DNA from 2 places in the Megasphaera intestinihominis genome. Region 2 is predicted to be linked to the other one. Evidence: riboswitches for the same ligand, from Rfam matches in the RefSeq annotation. Region 2 holds a riboswitch; the other holds the start of a gene.
The links. Region 2 has a riboswitch for cobalamin ahead of WMO23_RS01545 (sirohydrochlorin cobaltochelatase). Riboswitches for the same ligand answer to the same signal wherever they lie in the genome.
Positions count from the first base shown of each region.

Region 1 (7,620 bases), on a different contig from region 2:
TTCCCCGGTCATCGGTCACGACGGCATAGGCCCCGGACGAGCCGCTGCTTTGGCTAGCGTCGTTCTGAGGCGCACAGCCCGTAAGCAGGACCAGACAAAAAGCGACGATGAGCAGACAAATTTTTTTCACCGTAAAGGCACCTCCTAAAACTTTCTCTTTACGCCGACCTGCCAGTTGCGCCCGGCAGACGGATAATTATGGTACAAATCATAAGCCTCGTCGTTGAGATTGTTGACTTTGGCATACACGGTCGTCGCCGCATCAGGCGAATACGACGCGCCGACATTCCAGACGACGTAGGAATTATTGCGGTAATACGTATCGTTGCGCCCGGTCCCGGCGGTCATATCGGCATTGGCCTGCCATTTGCCGTTGTGATAATGGACACCGGCATGATAGCCGTTGGGCTGATTATAGGTCGTATCGAAGGCCAGGCCTTCCCCTTTGTCCACTTTCGTGCGGATGTAGGAATAACCTGCTTCATAGTCCCATTTATCGTTGACTTTCTGCTTCCACGTCAGCTCGAAGCCTCGCTTGTCTTCTTCATCGAGGTTCTCTACTTCGTGGTATGTCGGATTTGATCGGTCCCAGCGGATGACGTGCTGCAAGTTGCTGTGGAAGATGCTGCCTTCGATGTTCGTCTTGGGACCAGCCTGATACTGGAAGCCCAAAGTCTGGGTATAGCCTTCTTCGGGCTGGAGATTTTCGTTGCCCTGCGACGTAATCCCGCGGGACGTCGTCACATAGAACTGGTCGTTCAGGCGGGGCGGCGAAAAGACGCGGCTCCACGAGGCGTAGACGTTGAAGGCGTCATTGGCCTTGTAATTCATGGCCAGGCGCGGCGTCTGGTGCGTCCCAAAAGTGCTATTCCGGTCCCAGCGCAGACCCGGCGTGACCGTGAATTTGCCGAACGTCAGGGCATCTTCGGCATAGAAAGCCTGATTATGACGTTTTTTGTCGATATAATGGGCTTCATAATTGGTCCCCATATCTTCCGTCCATTCGGCACCGGCCGTCAGATGCTGGTGCGGGCCGAGCTGCCAGTTATCCCGCCACTCCAGGCCCTGGGTGCGGGTGAAATAATGATTGGACCAGTACGTCCGCTGGTAATCGTTGAAATAGCGCAAAAAGCCTGGCTGAGCCGTTTCTTTCTTGAAATGATAGGTCACACTGTAGTCGTTGATCAGGCGGTCGATAGGCTTATTGGCCGTCAGGTACCAGCCCGCCGGGTCGGCTTTATACGTCGAACCGTGGCCGTGATAATCTTGATGATAGGCCTTCACGGTCAGGGACGTATGGTCCGTCAGGTCCTGGTCCAGCCGCAAGGATAAGGACTTCCTGGCAATATCGCCGCGGGAATGGTCCGTATTGGCTCCGTGAGGAAAGGCATAGTATGCCCGCTGCTCCAGGTCGCCGCTGACGAGCCAGCTCGTCGCGCCAGCCCGGCCGCTGTGGGTCAGGGTATAGCCGTGCATCCCCCAGGAACCGGTGTAGGCATAGAGGGAAGATTCGCGGCGGTCCCCCTTCTTGGTAACGATATTGATGACGCCGCCGACAGCGCCGCTGCCGTAGCGCACGGAGCCGCTGTCCTTAGTGACTTCGATGTGGTCGATAGCCCCGACACCGGGCAGGCTGGTCAAATCGACGCTGCCCCGGCCATAGCCGGAGCCCTGGGCATTGGCCAGACTCTGACCGTCGACGAGGATCAGGACCCGGTCGTCACCATTGAGCTTGACATAAGAAGAGATGCCAGGCACCATTTCATTGACGGTCACGCCGGTGACGCACTGCAAGGCCTGCTGGACCGTCGTATCGTGATGGCTTTCCATATCCTTGGCCGTAATGACTGTCGTGTTGGACTGATTGGGTGGGATGGTTGGTGTAGGTGGTTGCATCTTTGCTTCCGATAACTTTACAGGTAGTTTTTCCCGAATGGCATCGAGGACGTCGGCGACGGCATCGGGTACGTGCAGATTCCCGGCCGGCGCGGCGGCCTCATCCTTTCCCGGCCCGGCAGCCCAGCCGCGGCCGCCGGCTGCTGAACCCGTATGGCCGCTGAGACGTTCTGTCCCAGCCTGGGCCGACGGCTGGGAGCCCTTTGCCGCACCCTTTACAGAGGGCTCCCCTTTGCCGCTTTCCGTCTTGGCTGCATAAGTCATCCCGTCGGCACCGGCTTCATCCGGATCAGGCGACGCAACATCGGAGGCTGCCACAGCCCTGTCCGAAGATTCCGGGGATTCCGGTCCTTCCGGTCCCCTATCACGGCCATCCGGCTGAGAAACACGGCCCTCATCCGTATCGGTGCCAGCCGCGTCGTGACCGCCGGCACCGGCCAGGTCGTCGGCGTTATAGACCATGACGCCGGTTACGCCGTCCTGGCGGGTGTAATGATGGATCAGCGTGAAAAAACCGCCAGCTGCCAGGGCCAGATAGACGGCGACGTGGAGCGATACGGAAACGCCGGCAGCGACGCGGCCCCGTCGTTTTTCCCAGGGCTTCATGGCTGGCCTCCCTTGTCGGCGGCCAGGCCGATGTGGGCGATACCGGCCCGCTTGAAGGCATCGAGGACGTCGGCGACCTGACCGTAATCGAGGCCCCGGTCGGCGCAGAGGACGACGCTGAAAGCGCTGTCCTGACGCTGCTGGTCCCGAGCCGAAGCCAGGAGCTCATCGGCCTTGACGGGCTGTCCGTTGAGCCACAGGGACCCATCGGCCTTCAAGGTCACGACGTACTGGGCCGACGGCTGGGCCTGGGCGGCCGAAGCCCGCGGCAGCTGGACGCCGAGGCTGTGCAAATCGACCATGGACAAGGAGGTCATCATGAAGAAGACCAGCAAAAAGAACATGATGTCGATCATGGGGATGATCATAATCGACGGCCGTTCAAAATCGCGAATATTACGGAGGCGCATGGTCACTGCCCCGCTTTCACAGGCATCGTTTCCAATGCGAAAAAACACATTTCCATATCCGTAATGATGCGGTCCAGGCGCTGGGTGAAATAAGAATGGACGGCCAGGGCCAGGATGGCGACGCAGAGGCCGAAAGCCGTGGCGATGAGCGCTTCGCCGACGCCGCCGGTAATGGCCACGGCCTGGCCGGACTGGACATTGAGGATGCTGAAAGAGCGGATCATGCCGCTGATCGTCCCCAAGAGGCCCAGGAGCGGCGCCATGGTGACGATGACGCTCAGATAGTAGAGACGGCGGCGCAGTTTGGCCACGAAGATGCCCGACTGCATTTCGACGAAGGCCTTGACGTCAGGACCTGCCTGATGCTGAAAGACATCCTGCAAAATGAGGGGCAGGCCGCCGCGGCCGTCCATGGCCAAGCGCTGGGCCTGGTCGTAGCGCCGCAGCTTCATCTGCGTGTAGAATTGTTCGGCAAAGGCTTTCCCGGCGTCCATGTCTCCATAGAAAATCGCCCGTTCGATGCCAATGTAGCCGACGAAGAGAGAACAGGCCAGGAGCAGGTACATGACCGGCCCGCCTGCCTGAAATAACTGAAAACCCTGTAAAATCGCTTCCAAAATACCCTCCTGTCCGGCCTGCTGACGTGTCGAATGAAGGTACAAAATCAAAAGGAGCCGTCTTGTAGCGACAGCTCCCTTACGTGTCTTTTTTACAATCTCCTTCCCATCGCTCGCAGGTCTATCGGTGATTATCCGTCAGGCAGTTCTTCTGGCTTGGCTTCCTGGCCATGGCTGCGCCTTCCCATACTTCGTACAGTGACATCGTTGCAGCCTGGCTCCACCCTACAGCGGCGGGACCGCGCCGGCATTGGACCGGCTTCTCTATTGAGTCTATGACACCTGACCTATTTCAAACTTACAAACATAACTATATCATGCCCAGCGCCAGACTGTCAATGAAGGGCTGCCCCGGCCTTTCCGTCCGGTGAGACCTCGACAGTGACGACGCTGCCCCCTTCGCCCCGTTCCCAGCGGAGGATCTGGCAGGTCCCCAGGGGACAGGCAGCGGGCCAGTCGTTGAGCCAGGCCAGGAGGTCGGCAAAGGTCCCGGTCAGGACCAGCGTCTGCCGACTCCCTTCGCGGACGGACTGCTGCCACGACAAGAGCTGGACGTTCCGGGCCGCCAGGGAGGCCGCCACATCAGGGCCGGCATCAGGCTTTGCTGCCTCCCGCTTCTCCTGGGGCCGGGCCCGATGGGCATACGGGGCCAGCTGACGGTGGACGCCCTGCCAGCCCTGCCAGGTGTGATACGATGAGATGGCAAAGCAGGCGGCTATGGCAACCAGCACGGCGAGGACGGGAAAGGCCCGCTGCCAGTCAGCCCTTCTTCGCCAGGCCTTCATGACGGCTCACCTCCAGGGAAAAAGGGATCCCCTCGCCCCGGTCGGGCTGCATCTTGGCCACGGCGGCCTGGCCCATGCCCTGCTGCTGCAAGGTCCGCTGCCACTGCTGAGGCCGGTCCGCAGCGGACGCCCGGCCTTGGATGACGACCCGGCCGGCCTGACTGCTCACGGTTTCCACGACGAGCCCGTCGGGTTTGGACGAAGCCAGGGCCACCATCAGGTACGGCGTCAGCAGCGGGCCGTCGGACGGCCCTTTCTTGGCGCGGTCGGCCAGGGCCTGGCTGCGCCGGATGGCATCATTGCGCTGCTGTATCTGCTGCTGCACGGGATAGAGATAGTCTGTATAATAGGCCTTTTCCCGTTGGATCTGATACTGAAAAAAGAGGCCTGCCCCGGCACAGACAGCCAGCATCAGCCCCAGGGCCAGACAGGCCGGCCGCTGCCAGCGGCGATGGTCCTGGCGGTAGCTGGCCGGTACGAGGTTGCATTTCATGATTCTCCCTCCTTACAAGAAAGCCAGCATGGCCGTAGGCTGGGACACGTGGTAAGCATCCATCAGGCGGCGCACGGCTTCGCTCGGCCCGGCAGGCTGCCATTCCGTCTCGTCTGCCCCATCCGGGAGCCAGCGGAAGACCGGCCCATCAGCCGTCGGCACAGCCGCCTGTACGTCATAGGCCAGGGGCAGGCCGTCGCGCAGGCGGACGCGGTGCTGCTGGCCATCGGGGGCTTCCTGAAAGGCCAGGGTCCCCGTACCGGTTGGCCAAAGGCGCCCCAAAAAAGCAGGCAGCAAGTCGATGGACTGGACGACGGCTCCGGCAGCGCCGGCAGCCCGACAGATAGCGGCGACACATTCGGCCGGATAGGCGCCGACCGTCCAGTCACCGCTCCCGTCACCGCCTTTCGACGGACAAGCCGCCTCGAAGTCATAAGGCCGCCCTTCTTCACTGACCAGGCCGGCACCGGCGATGAGGGCATCGGCTTCCTGCCGGTCTGTCGTCCCCAGGGACAGGCGCTTCCAAAGGACGCTCGGCCCGCCGATGAGGACGCGCAGGCGCCAGCCAGCCAGGCCATAGCGCTGCAGGAGTTCTGGCAGACAGGACTGGACGCCCCCTTCCTGGCCCATCCAGTCCGGGTCCCGCTTGGTTTCATAGTCGCGATGACCCTGGCGGAAGGCCACGCGTCCATACCAGGTCCGTTTCGTCTTCAAAAGATGGACAGACTGTCCATTCAGCCATAAACAGGCATTTTGTTGCCACCACATAAGCTCACCTCTCTACTAATTGACATACTGTACGAAATGCAGCACGGTCCGGCCCTGTTCATCGGCCGTCACGGCAAAGTGCAGGCCGCACGTCTGCTGGACGCCCGTTCCCGGCGCAGCGGCCCGGGCCTGCAGATAGCCGCCCGGCGTCTGACCGGCCGGCTGATACTGGCAGCGGACGGTCAGGATGTCCCCAGGGCCAGCCAGCCCTTCTGCCCGGGGCACGGCCATGGCCTGGCCCGCCAGAAAAGCGTCCGGGTCCTGCCGCAGCTGGTTCCAGCCCTCACAGAGGGCGCTTTCGGCCAAATAGGTCAGCCGCACGGTCTCTTCATAGGTCCGGGCCATCTGGAAGTGCTGCCACGCCAGGGTCGCCGCCGTCAGGGCCAGGCTCAGGGTCAGTACGGCGACGGTCACGATAGAAAAAGAAAAGAAGCCATTGCGTCGTTTCATGATTCACCTTCATTCTGGGGACACACGGCAAACTGCACGGGCCGGGACAGGCCGCTCCGCCGTTCTTTTAGGAGAAAGGCGACTTGTACGGCCTGGCCGGTCCGGGAGAAAAAGGGCCGACCGTCCAGGGGCTGGATGACCAGGGCCCGGCCCTGGACGGTGCTGCCGCCGCCTGTCAGGGGCTGATAGTTGCCATCGCTGAGGCGGACATACAGGCCTTGATGGCGGACGGCAAAGCCCTTCACGGCGCCCTTGGCCGTGCGGAAGCGGACCTCCTGAGGACGGACTTCAACGTCCCGGCCATAGCGCAGGGCCTGGAACAGCGTTTCTTCTACGCTGACGTGCTGCCGCAGCAGGCCTTCTTCAATCTGGCAGCGCCAATCCAGGCGGGCCGTCTGTCCCGCCAGAGGCAGCAAAGCCGTCAGAGTCAGGGCCGACAGGCTCAAGGCCAGGAGTACGTCCAAGAGGATCCAGCCGTTTTTCTTCGGTCCCTGCCGGCACCAGAAGCCGGCAGGAAACATGGGGGCCATGGTCATCACCTGCCTCTACCTGCCAAAGGACATAGCCCTCGCCGAGAGCCGTCTGCGCATGCGTCACCTCATAGGTCCGGCCCTGGATGACGACGCGGTCTGATGGCGGACAGCCGCTCTTCCAGCCTTCCATGACCTGCCGGCAGACCATGGCTGCCAGCTGCCGCTGTCTGGCCTGGTCATGCAGTCTGACGGCCTGGAGGGAAAGGCCCAGGGCCGCCGTGAACAAGCAGGCTCCGAGGAGCAGGCCCGCCAGGCCGTCGGTCAGGAAAAAGAAGCCATTGGCCTCAGGCGATACGGATGCGCCCGGTCTGCGCCGCCACGACGATAGAACGCGTATAGGCCCCATCGGGCGAAGTAATGACCACAGCCATCGTATGCTGCGGACGACCATCGACAGCAAAGTGTACATCTCCTTTCGTTACCTGCAGGCCCGGCGGATAGGGCCGTTCTTTGACCCGGATGTAGCCTTCCTGGAGGACGTAGCGCTTTTCTTCCAGGACCAGTTTCCAGCGGCCGTTGCTCTGGTTGTTGCCGACACAGCGCTGGCGGACCTGCTGCATATCCAGGGCCATTTCCCGCGCCAGGCCATCGACGGCCTGGTGGCTGCGGCTGCGCTGACCGGCAGTGAGTCCCAGGCCCAGATACAAGAGCAGCAGGCCCAGGGCCAGCATCAGGCCGGTCAGGCTGATAAAGCCGTTCCGCCTCACCATAGCCAGCCTCCGGGCCAGGCGCGCTGGAGTGGTTCCTGGGCCAGCCACCAGCCGGCCAGGAGGAACGGGCCGAAGGGAATGATCGTCTTCCCTGTGCGGAAACGGTAGAACAAGGCCACGAGCGCGGCCAGGCCAAAAGAAGTGACTGCCATGGTCCAGGCCCCCCAGCCCGGGCAGCCCGGCGCCAGGGCCAGGGCCAGCTTGATGTCGCCGCTGCCGATGGAACCGGGCCAGAGACCATAGAGGAGCAGGAAGAGGGCGGCGACGCCCAGGGAAACGGGCCAAAAGGGCCGGACCAGACCGGCATAACTGGCGGCGCCGTTGCCCACAGCCAGGGCCAGGACGGGCGCGT
Region 1 covers NZ_JBBMEU010000028.1:5,823-13,442, reverse strand. Annotated here, with positions in the region: gene WMO23_RS06040 (ABC transporter substrate-binding protein) at 1-130, opposite strand, end outside; gene WMO23_RS06035 (TonB-dependent receptor plug domain-containing protein) at 145-2,502, opposite strand; gene WMO23_RS06030 (ExbD/TolR family protein) at 2,499-2,912, opposite strand; gene WMO23_RS06025 (MotA/TolQ/ExbB proton channel family protein) at 2,915-3,529, opposite strand; cobalamin riboswitch at 3,654-3,830, opposite strand; gene WMO23_RS06020 (hypothetical protein) at 3,865-4,314, opposite strand; gene WMO23_RS06015 (PilN domain-containing protein) at 4,289-4,807, opposite strand; gene WMO23_RS06010 (hypothetical protein) at 4,820-5,575, opposite strand; gene WMO23_RS06005 (hypothetical protein) at 5,591-6,025, opposite strand; gene WMO23_RS06000 (hypothetical protein) at 6,022-6,489, opposite strand; gene WMO23_RS05995 (hypothetical protein) at 6,389-6,904, opposite strand; gene WMO23_RS05990 (hypothetical protein) at 6,843-7,268, opposite strand; gene WMO23_RS05985 (prepilin peptidase) at 7,262-7,620, opposite strand, start outside.
Region 1: another riboswitch for cobalamin. It lies ahead of WMO23_RS06025 (MotA/TolQ/ExbB proton channel family protein); the one in region 2 lies ahead of WMO23_RS01545 (sirohydrochlorin cobaltochelatase).

Region 2 (7,620 bases):
CCGAATTTGGATACGTTGATATTGCCTTCTTTATCGCATTCGGCCAGGCCCAGGCAGGTCAGGTCCAGGCCGCCGCCATCGTAGAAGTCGAACTGTGTAGCCTGGTCCATGTAGGCTTCGGCATTGACAGAAGCCCCGAAGCGGACGCCGCCGAGAGGTACGCCGCCGATGGCCCCGGCTTCGACAGTCATGGTCAAGCTGTCGCCGATGCCTTCTTCGTTGGCTACGGACGAGACGAGTTCCGGAATACCGATGCCCAGGTTGATGACGGCTTCACTGCTCATATTGAGAAGCAACAGGGCTGCCCGGCGGGCAATGACTTTCTTGGCATTGAGCGGAGCCGGATCCAGGGCTTTGACGGGAATCGTCGTTTCGCCCGTCAGGGACGGGTCATATTCGCAGTCGAAGGACTGCTGCCGTTTCGTTTCGTCATCGACCTGAACGACGTAGTCGACGTAGATGCCCGGTACTTTGACCAGTTTCGGGTCGAGCGTGCCGCCTTTGACGATTTTTTCGACCTGGACGACGACGATACCGCCGCTGTTATGGACGGCCTGTGCCAGCGGCGTGGCATCGAAAGGCGATACTTCCTTGGTCAGGACGACGTTGCCCCATTCATCGGCATAAGTCCCGCGGATGAAACCGATATTCATATCCATGCGCGGATAGAAGAGCTGGTCATGGCCTTCGATGTTGATGACTTTGACGAAGTCTTCTTTGGTGACGTCATTGAGACGGCCGCCGCTGATGCGGGGGTCCGCAAAGGTATCGAGGCCGACGTGGGTAATCGTGCCTAAGCGATGAGCTGCGACGTCACGGAAATACTGGGACAGCGTGCCCTGGGGCAGGTTGTAGGCCTGGATCTTATTTTCATTGACTAATTTCTGCAGGGCCGTAACGGCGTTCCAGTGGCCGAGGATGGCTTTTTTCAACATCCCTTCGTGGGCGAAGTGGTCGCCGCCGCGGCCATCCGTATTCCCCTGGGAAGCGGCATAGATGAGCGTCAAATCTCTCGGCGAACCCGTATTGAGGAAGCGTTCTTCCAGGGCGCTGGTCAGCGCTTCCGGCTGTCCGGAACCGACGAAACCATTGGTCGTGACGACGTCACCGTCTTTGACGAGCTGAGCTGCTTCTTGAGCTGTAATTATTTTCACTTGTTTCATGTCTTCCATCTCCTATTTCTTCACGTTTGTTATATGCATTTCGTGAATTCATTATACAAAGGAAGCATATGGAATGATAGACGAAAAGGATGGACTAAATTGGTAGGAAAAAATTCCATGAAGTCAAATTACTGGGCTTCCAGGGCATTCCAGGCTTCATCAGCTCGTTCGACGAACATCTGGCGAACCGCTTCATTTTCTCCCAGGCCATGGATATAGGTCGTAACCGTGAAGCCTTCTTTTTCCAGGATACTCTTATGGGAATCGGCATCGGCACCGGCCATGTCGTTATTGGCATGGTCGCCGGCGACCATCATCATGGGCATGAGGATGACGTGCTTGATGCCCTTGGCTTTCAGCTGGGGAATGACTGTATCCAGATGGGGCCAGCCTTCGACAGAGTAGATGTAGACATTGCCCAGATCAGCTGCATCGAGGCGGTTCTGGACGACGGAGTAATAAGCATTGGCCGGATGCGGCGTGCCATGGGCCATGACCAGGATGGCGTCTTTCTTGCCAATTTTCGGGAACTGTGTCGAGAAGGCTTTGACGAATTCAGCGATGTCGTCGCGCTGGTCTTCCTGTCCCATCCAATACATGAGCGGCGTGCCGAGGGTCAATTTCTTGAAATCATGTTTGTAGAGGTCGAAAATAGCCGTATCATAAGCATATTCCATACCCGGGATGATGTCCAGGGAGGTAATGGCCACGCGCGTATAGCCTTCTTTTTTCAGCTGGGCCATGGCCTGTTCCGGCGTCGGTACGGTCACGCCTTCTTTAGCCTTGATGCGGTCGACGATGATATGCGACGTGAAGGCGACGACGACTTTCTGATCCGGATGGGCCGCCTTGATAGCCGATACAGTCTGGTCGATGGTCTTCTGGCGGCTGTCCTTATAGGTCGTGCCGAAGCTCAATACCAGGATGGCGTCTTTATTGGCTTCGTTCTGCATGTCCGGGTTGTTGTACGTGCGGACCCCGATTTCCGCGGCCTTTTTCAAAGCCGGCGTAGCGTCCTTGACTTCCGGGTTCAGCGTATAGCCGGCAGCAAAAGAGGGCGCCGAAAAAGCACCAAACGACGTCAGGGCCAAAGATAAAATCAGCGCGGTCTTTAATTTTTTGTGGAACATAATCATCTCTCCTTTGATAAAAAATATAAAAAAAGAGGCTGTCACATGATGGCATAAGCCTTCATGCGACAGTCCCTTACATACGAGTCCTTCACGGCCAGCAGCTCATAAAAAGCGGCTCGCCGTAAAAATCGCCATCCCCATCGCTCGCAGGTCAACCGGTGATCCTAATCAGGCAGTTCTTCTGGCTCGGATTCATGGCCATGGCTGCGCCTTCCCATACGCGGACGTACAGTGACATCATTGCAGCCTGGCTCCTCCTTACAGCGGCGGGACCGCGCCGGTTTTGCACCGGACTTCTCTATTGAGCTTACGCACCTGATTGCACTATGGAATTGTATGAATCCTTACAGGACTAACGTCGGGGCGACATACGTACGGGCCAGTAATTCCTGATTCAGGGCATAGAGGCCTTTGGCATCGCTGCCGAACATCTTGTATTTCTTGATCAAATCGTCGGCATTCTTTTCTTCTTCGCCCTGTTCCTTGACGAACCAGTCGAAGCACTGCATGGTCCGGTAATCGTGGACTTTATCGGCAGCCTGATAAATCTTGTTGATCAGCGACGTGACATACTGTTCATGAGCCAAGCCAGCTTTGAGGACCGCTTTGATGCTGTCAAAGTCGTTCTGCGGTTCGGCGATGGCCGAGAAGGTAACGCGTTCGCCGTTGTTATGCAGATATGTCCGCATGAGCATCGCGTGATCCCGTTCTTCCTGGGCCTGGACATCATACCAGTTGGCAAAGCCGTCGAGGCCATTGTCATAGAAATAGTTGGCAAAAGCTAAATACAAATATTCCGAATAGAATTCCTGATTGATCTGGGTATTGATTAATTCTTTTACTTTTGCATCGAGCATAACGGTACCTCCTTGAGATATGTCTCAAAACGTGTACAGAACTTCATCGGTTTTCTTGAACCGTCCTTATTATATCACATTTGACCCTATCAGGAATACTTCTTATTTGACTTTTTGCTCATCAATGGCATTCTTGATGCTCTTCAAGTCCTTGATATCGACTTCTTTCAGGAGCTGGCGGAACCGGGCCAGCTGTTTTTCGACTTCCGGTGACAATTTCGGGAATTTCGGGTTAATGGCCTTGAGTTCCTTGAGGACGATCTGGGCGACGACATAGCGCGTATACCACTTGTCATCAGCCGGGACGATGTACCAGGGAGCGTACTTCGTCGACGTGGCCGATAAGACTTCGCCGTAGACTTTCTGATAGCGGTTCCAATATTGCCGTTCCTCGATGTCAGACATGTCGAACTTCCAATTCTTCTGCTGAGTCAGGATGCGGTCGATGAGGCGTTTCTTCTGTTCATCTTTCGATAAATGGAGGAAGATCTTGACCATAGGGAAGCCATTTTCCGACAAGTACCGTTCCCAGTCGCATATCTGGCGGTAGCGCGTTTCCCAGATATCCTTGCGTACCAGTTTTTCCGGCATACCGTCGCTTTTGATGAGGTTGTGGATGCGGGCGACGACGACTTCTTCATAGTGCGAGCGGTTGAAGATGCCGATTTCACCCCGGCCGGGCAGGGCTTTATTGATGCGCCACATATAGTCGTGATCCAGTTCTTCCGAGCTCGGTTTCTTGAAGCTGTGCACTTTGACGCCAGCCGGATTGAGGTGGGCAAAGACGTGTTTGACCGTACCGTCTTTCCCGGCCGCATCCATGGCCTGCAGGACGATGATCAGGCCGTAGTGATTGTCGGCACAGAGCTTTTCCTGTAAATCCTGCATTTCGGAAATCGTCTGGTCCAGCAGTTCGCCTTTGACCTTCTTCTTGTCGATGTCCACATCGCAGGTCGTCGACCACTGGGTCAAATCGATTTTTTTGCCTTCTTCCGCTAAATATCGGGAAATATCCATAGTAAAAACTCCTTTCTCTATCTATAGTGCTTCTCACAAGACTGGCTGTGGGCCGCCTTTTCCCCAGCGGCTCCGCTTCCCGTTTTTATAGTTGATGTTGATGGACCCTATCTTGACTTTGCCATTGACAATGGAAAAAGCGTCCGTCGATACGTCACCAAAGAACATGGAAATGACGACGTCCCGGAAGTTCAAGATCTTGCCATCCTGAGCGAAAGAGCCGGAAATGCCCCGGAAGGGCAGCTGGTGATAGCGTCCCGGGCCGGACTGGAAATCACCGTAAATCGCCTTGGTGCCGGTCGTTTTATTTTCTTCCATGTGCAGATTCAAGTCGACGTTGCAGCGCAGGAAGAGGTCATGGGCCGCAATGCCGCCTTTGAGCTGGGAGCCGGTCATGTCCGCCGTATACGATTTATCGTCCAGGTTTACCTGTCCATGACCTTTCATGGAGCCGCCGAAGACGCCGGCCGTGACTTCGTTTATATCGAGCAGGCCCTGTTCATAATGGACCTGTCCTACGACATCCGTAAAGACCAGGGCCGTAATATCCAGACGGTCCATCTTCAAAGTGCCGTCGATGACCGGGGCATATAAAGGGCCGCGGATGTCGGCCGAAACTGTCGCCGGGTCGTCGATATCCAGGCCGGCCCCGAGAGAACGGGGATTGCAGTCGCTCAGCAAGAGCGACAGGTTATACTGCGGTGTTTCTTCTTTGAAATCCAGGCTGCCGCGGATGCGCAGGGACTTGGCATCGATCATGCCGGAAAAGTGACCGGCCCGCAAGTCGATTTTCGTCTTGCCTTTAGTATGGATGGCCGAAGAGAACTCGACATCGCCGATCTTGAAATAACGGCCTGGCGCTTCAGCTTCGATGACGCTCTGATGCAGGGCGACGTGGCAGTTAAAGGGGCGGTTGCTCTTAGGCCCTGTGACCTTGACCAAATCCTTCGGGCCGCTGCTGTGATGGTCACTGGCCTTCTTGATATGCTGTAACTCCATTTTATCATTAAAGATCAAATGAATATAGGCATTATTCAAAGTCACGTCTTCGACAGTCTGCGTACCGATATGACCGGTCAGGACATCGCTCAGTTTGACCGTAAACTGGCCTTCCGGTATCTGGACCAGCGTATCCCCATCTTCATCGTGCCATACCAGGCCCTCAAAGGACACGGTTCCGCCTGGCGTCGCCGTCAGGCGTTCCACCGTGACCGTACCGGGAAAGAGCTGGCGTTCTGCGACGACTTGGTTGAAGATATCCGCCGCTTTGTAGCTCATGTAGAAACAGAGTCCGTAAAGAACGGCGGCGGCGATCAAGGTAATCGCCCCCATGCGTTTCAGTTTTCGTTTATGTCGGACATACCATTTATTCCACATGTTCTCCCGTCTTCTTTGCACTCATATCACTGATTTTCCAGGTGTTCCCGTCTTTTACCATCGTCACCTGACCGTTGAAATACTGGACTTTGACCTTGGCACTGCCTGGGATACGGTCCCGCGCTTTCAAGGTGAAGGAAAAGGTCGTCTTATCGCTTCCGGAAGCGATTTTGCGGAGATTGGAAACGTCGCTGGACAAGGTGTTGGCGTAGCCCGGCGCGTAACCATCATAGCCGCCGACAGAATTCTGGAATTCCCCAGTCAGCATCTGGAAGGCATCTTGCAGGTCGTGATTGGAAATGGCCTTATGGTAAGCCAGGAAAGCCTGCTTCGCGCCATCTGTCTTTTCATCGGCCAGGCGGACGCTGATATATTCGACGGTCTGGCTGTTCTTGCTGACGGCAAAGCGCAGGATTCCCTGTTTCCCGTCATCGGTCTTAAAGGTATATTCATAATGAATCTGGGCACCGTATTCCGAGGCCTGGTAATCGTCACCATAGGCATTGACGACGTCATCCAAAGAGCTGCCCTGATGGATGCCCCGCTTGCTCTGAGCTGCCGGCGAGGAGGATGTCAGCATGATGACTTTATCGTCTTTGACGACGACATCCATATCGGTAAACTTATGATGAACGGCACCGTCTTTACTATCCGACGTGCTGAGTTCCCGGCCCAGGCCGTCTTTAGCTTCATCCCAGCTTTGGTCCAGGTAAACGCCGTTTAAAGAGAGTTCCGAATCAGCCGTCTTGACAAGCTGCGACGATACGGTACTCCCCTGGGCCGGTAGGGCTTTCTGTTCATGGGCGTACCAGATGCCGCCGGCAATGGCCACGACGAGGACGCAGGCCAGGGCGATGAAGAGATTGCGATGCTCCTGGAGCTGCGCTTTTAAAGGAACTTCTTTTTTCTCCCGCTGCGGCATAACTACAGGATGTACTGCCGGCCGGCTTTCAGGCTGCACTACCTTTTCCTCCTGCTGTACGGCTGTCCGATTGGTCAGATGACCGTATTGGGCTTGCAGAACCTGCAGCGGGGCCCCGCAGGACGGGCAGAATTTTGCCGACGGGTCGACGGGCTGGTGACATTGCGGGCACGTATGGACGGGTTTGCCGCAATGACTGCAAAAGGCCGCATCAGCCGCTACGGGACGGCCGCAATGAGGGCAGTATTTTTCATTTACTCCGTTTACATTTTGCGTTGACATTGCATTTTCATCGTTTTGATGATTGGCTTGGTTATCGCCTGTATCGTCAAAGTTAAATGATGTAAACATGTTTTCACCGCTCAATGTGCCAATCGACGCCAGGGAAGAAATGCCGAAGATGAAGAACAGGGCTGTCATGGGAACGGTACACATGAGGCGAAAGGCCTGATAGAAGGAAGTCCCCAGCCGTTCTTCCCGGCGATAGATGTAATGCTGGCAGAAAACAGGAATCATCCAGACCAGGACCAGGAGGACGGCATAGCCGATAAAGGTCCCATAGCCGCCGCGGGTCATGCCGAACATCAGCTGGGTCATACTATAGACGATATGGCCGACGACGGCAGCCGTACAAAGGGCGCTGACCAGCCAGCTGAGGATGACGTAGTAAATATAACGGCGGTATTGACTGATATAGTGCCAGCGCTTGCGATTCACATAAATAGTAGCGATGATACCTAAGATACAGAGAATCGCAGCCACAGTCCCATTGAAAATTTCCGCAATCAAGATCAACAATAGGTCTACGACAAAATAGCCCAGGAACATTTTGAGCAGATAAGCCAGAGCCCGCGTCTTATAGAGCAGGTAAATCATGATGACCAGAAGAGCCAGCGTGACCAGCGTATTGAGGCCGCTGAAAAAGGTCAGGACATCCATGGTCCGCCGTACCCCAGCAGGACCACCGAACAAGCCGATCATAGCCAGTCCCCGCAGGGCAATTTCAAATAAAACGCCCAGGACCGTCGTCACGACGCCAACATACATCATGGCGATAATAGCCGTGTACTTCTTATGCTCCGTCGGGAACCACTTGCCAAAATAGCCTAAAGAATCCATAGAAACACCTCCATAAAGATAAGGTAATTATA
Region 2 covers NZ_JBBMEU010000004.1:57,165-64,784, reverse strand. Annotated here, with positions in the region: gene WMO23_RS01550 (acyl CoA:acetate/3-ketoacid CoA transferase) at 1-1,163, opposite strand, end outside; gene WMO23_RS01545 (sirohydrochlorin cobaltochelatase) at 1,292-2,293, opposite strand; cobalamin riboswitch at 2,451-2,630, opposite strand; gene WMO23_RS01540 (ferritin) at 2,641-3,153, opposite strand; gene WMO23_RS01535 (polyphosphate kinase 2 family protein) at 3,256-4,170, opposite strand; gene WMO23_RS01530 (AsmA family protein) at 4,204-5,547, opposite strand; gene WMO23_RS01525 (zinc-ribbon domain-containing protein) at 5,537-7,588, opposite strand.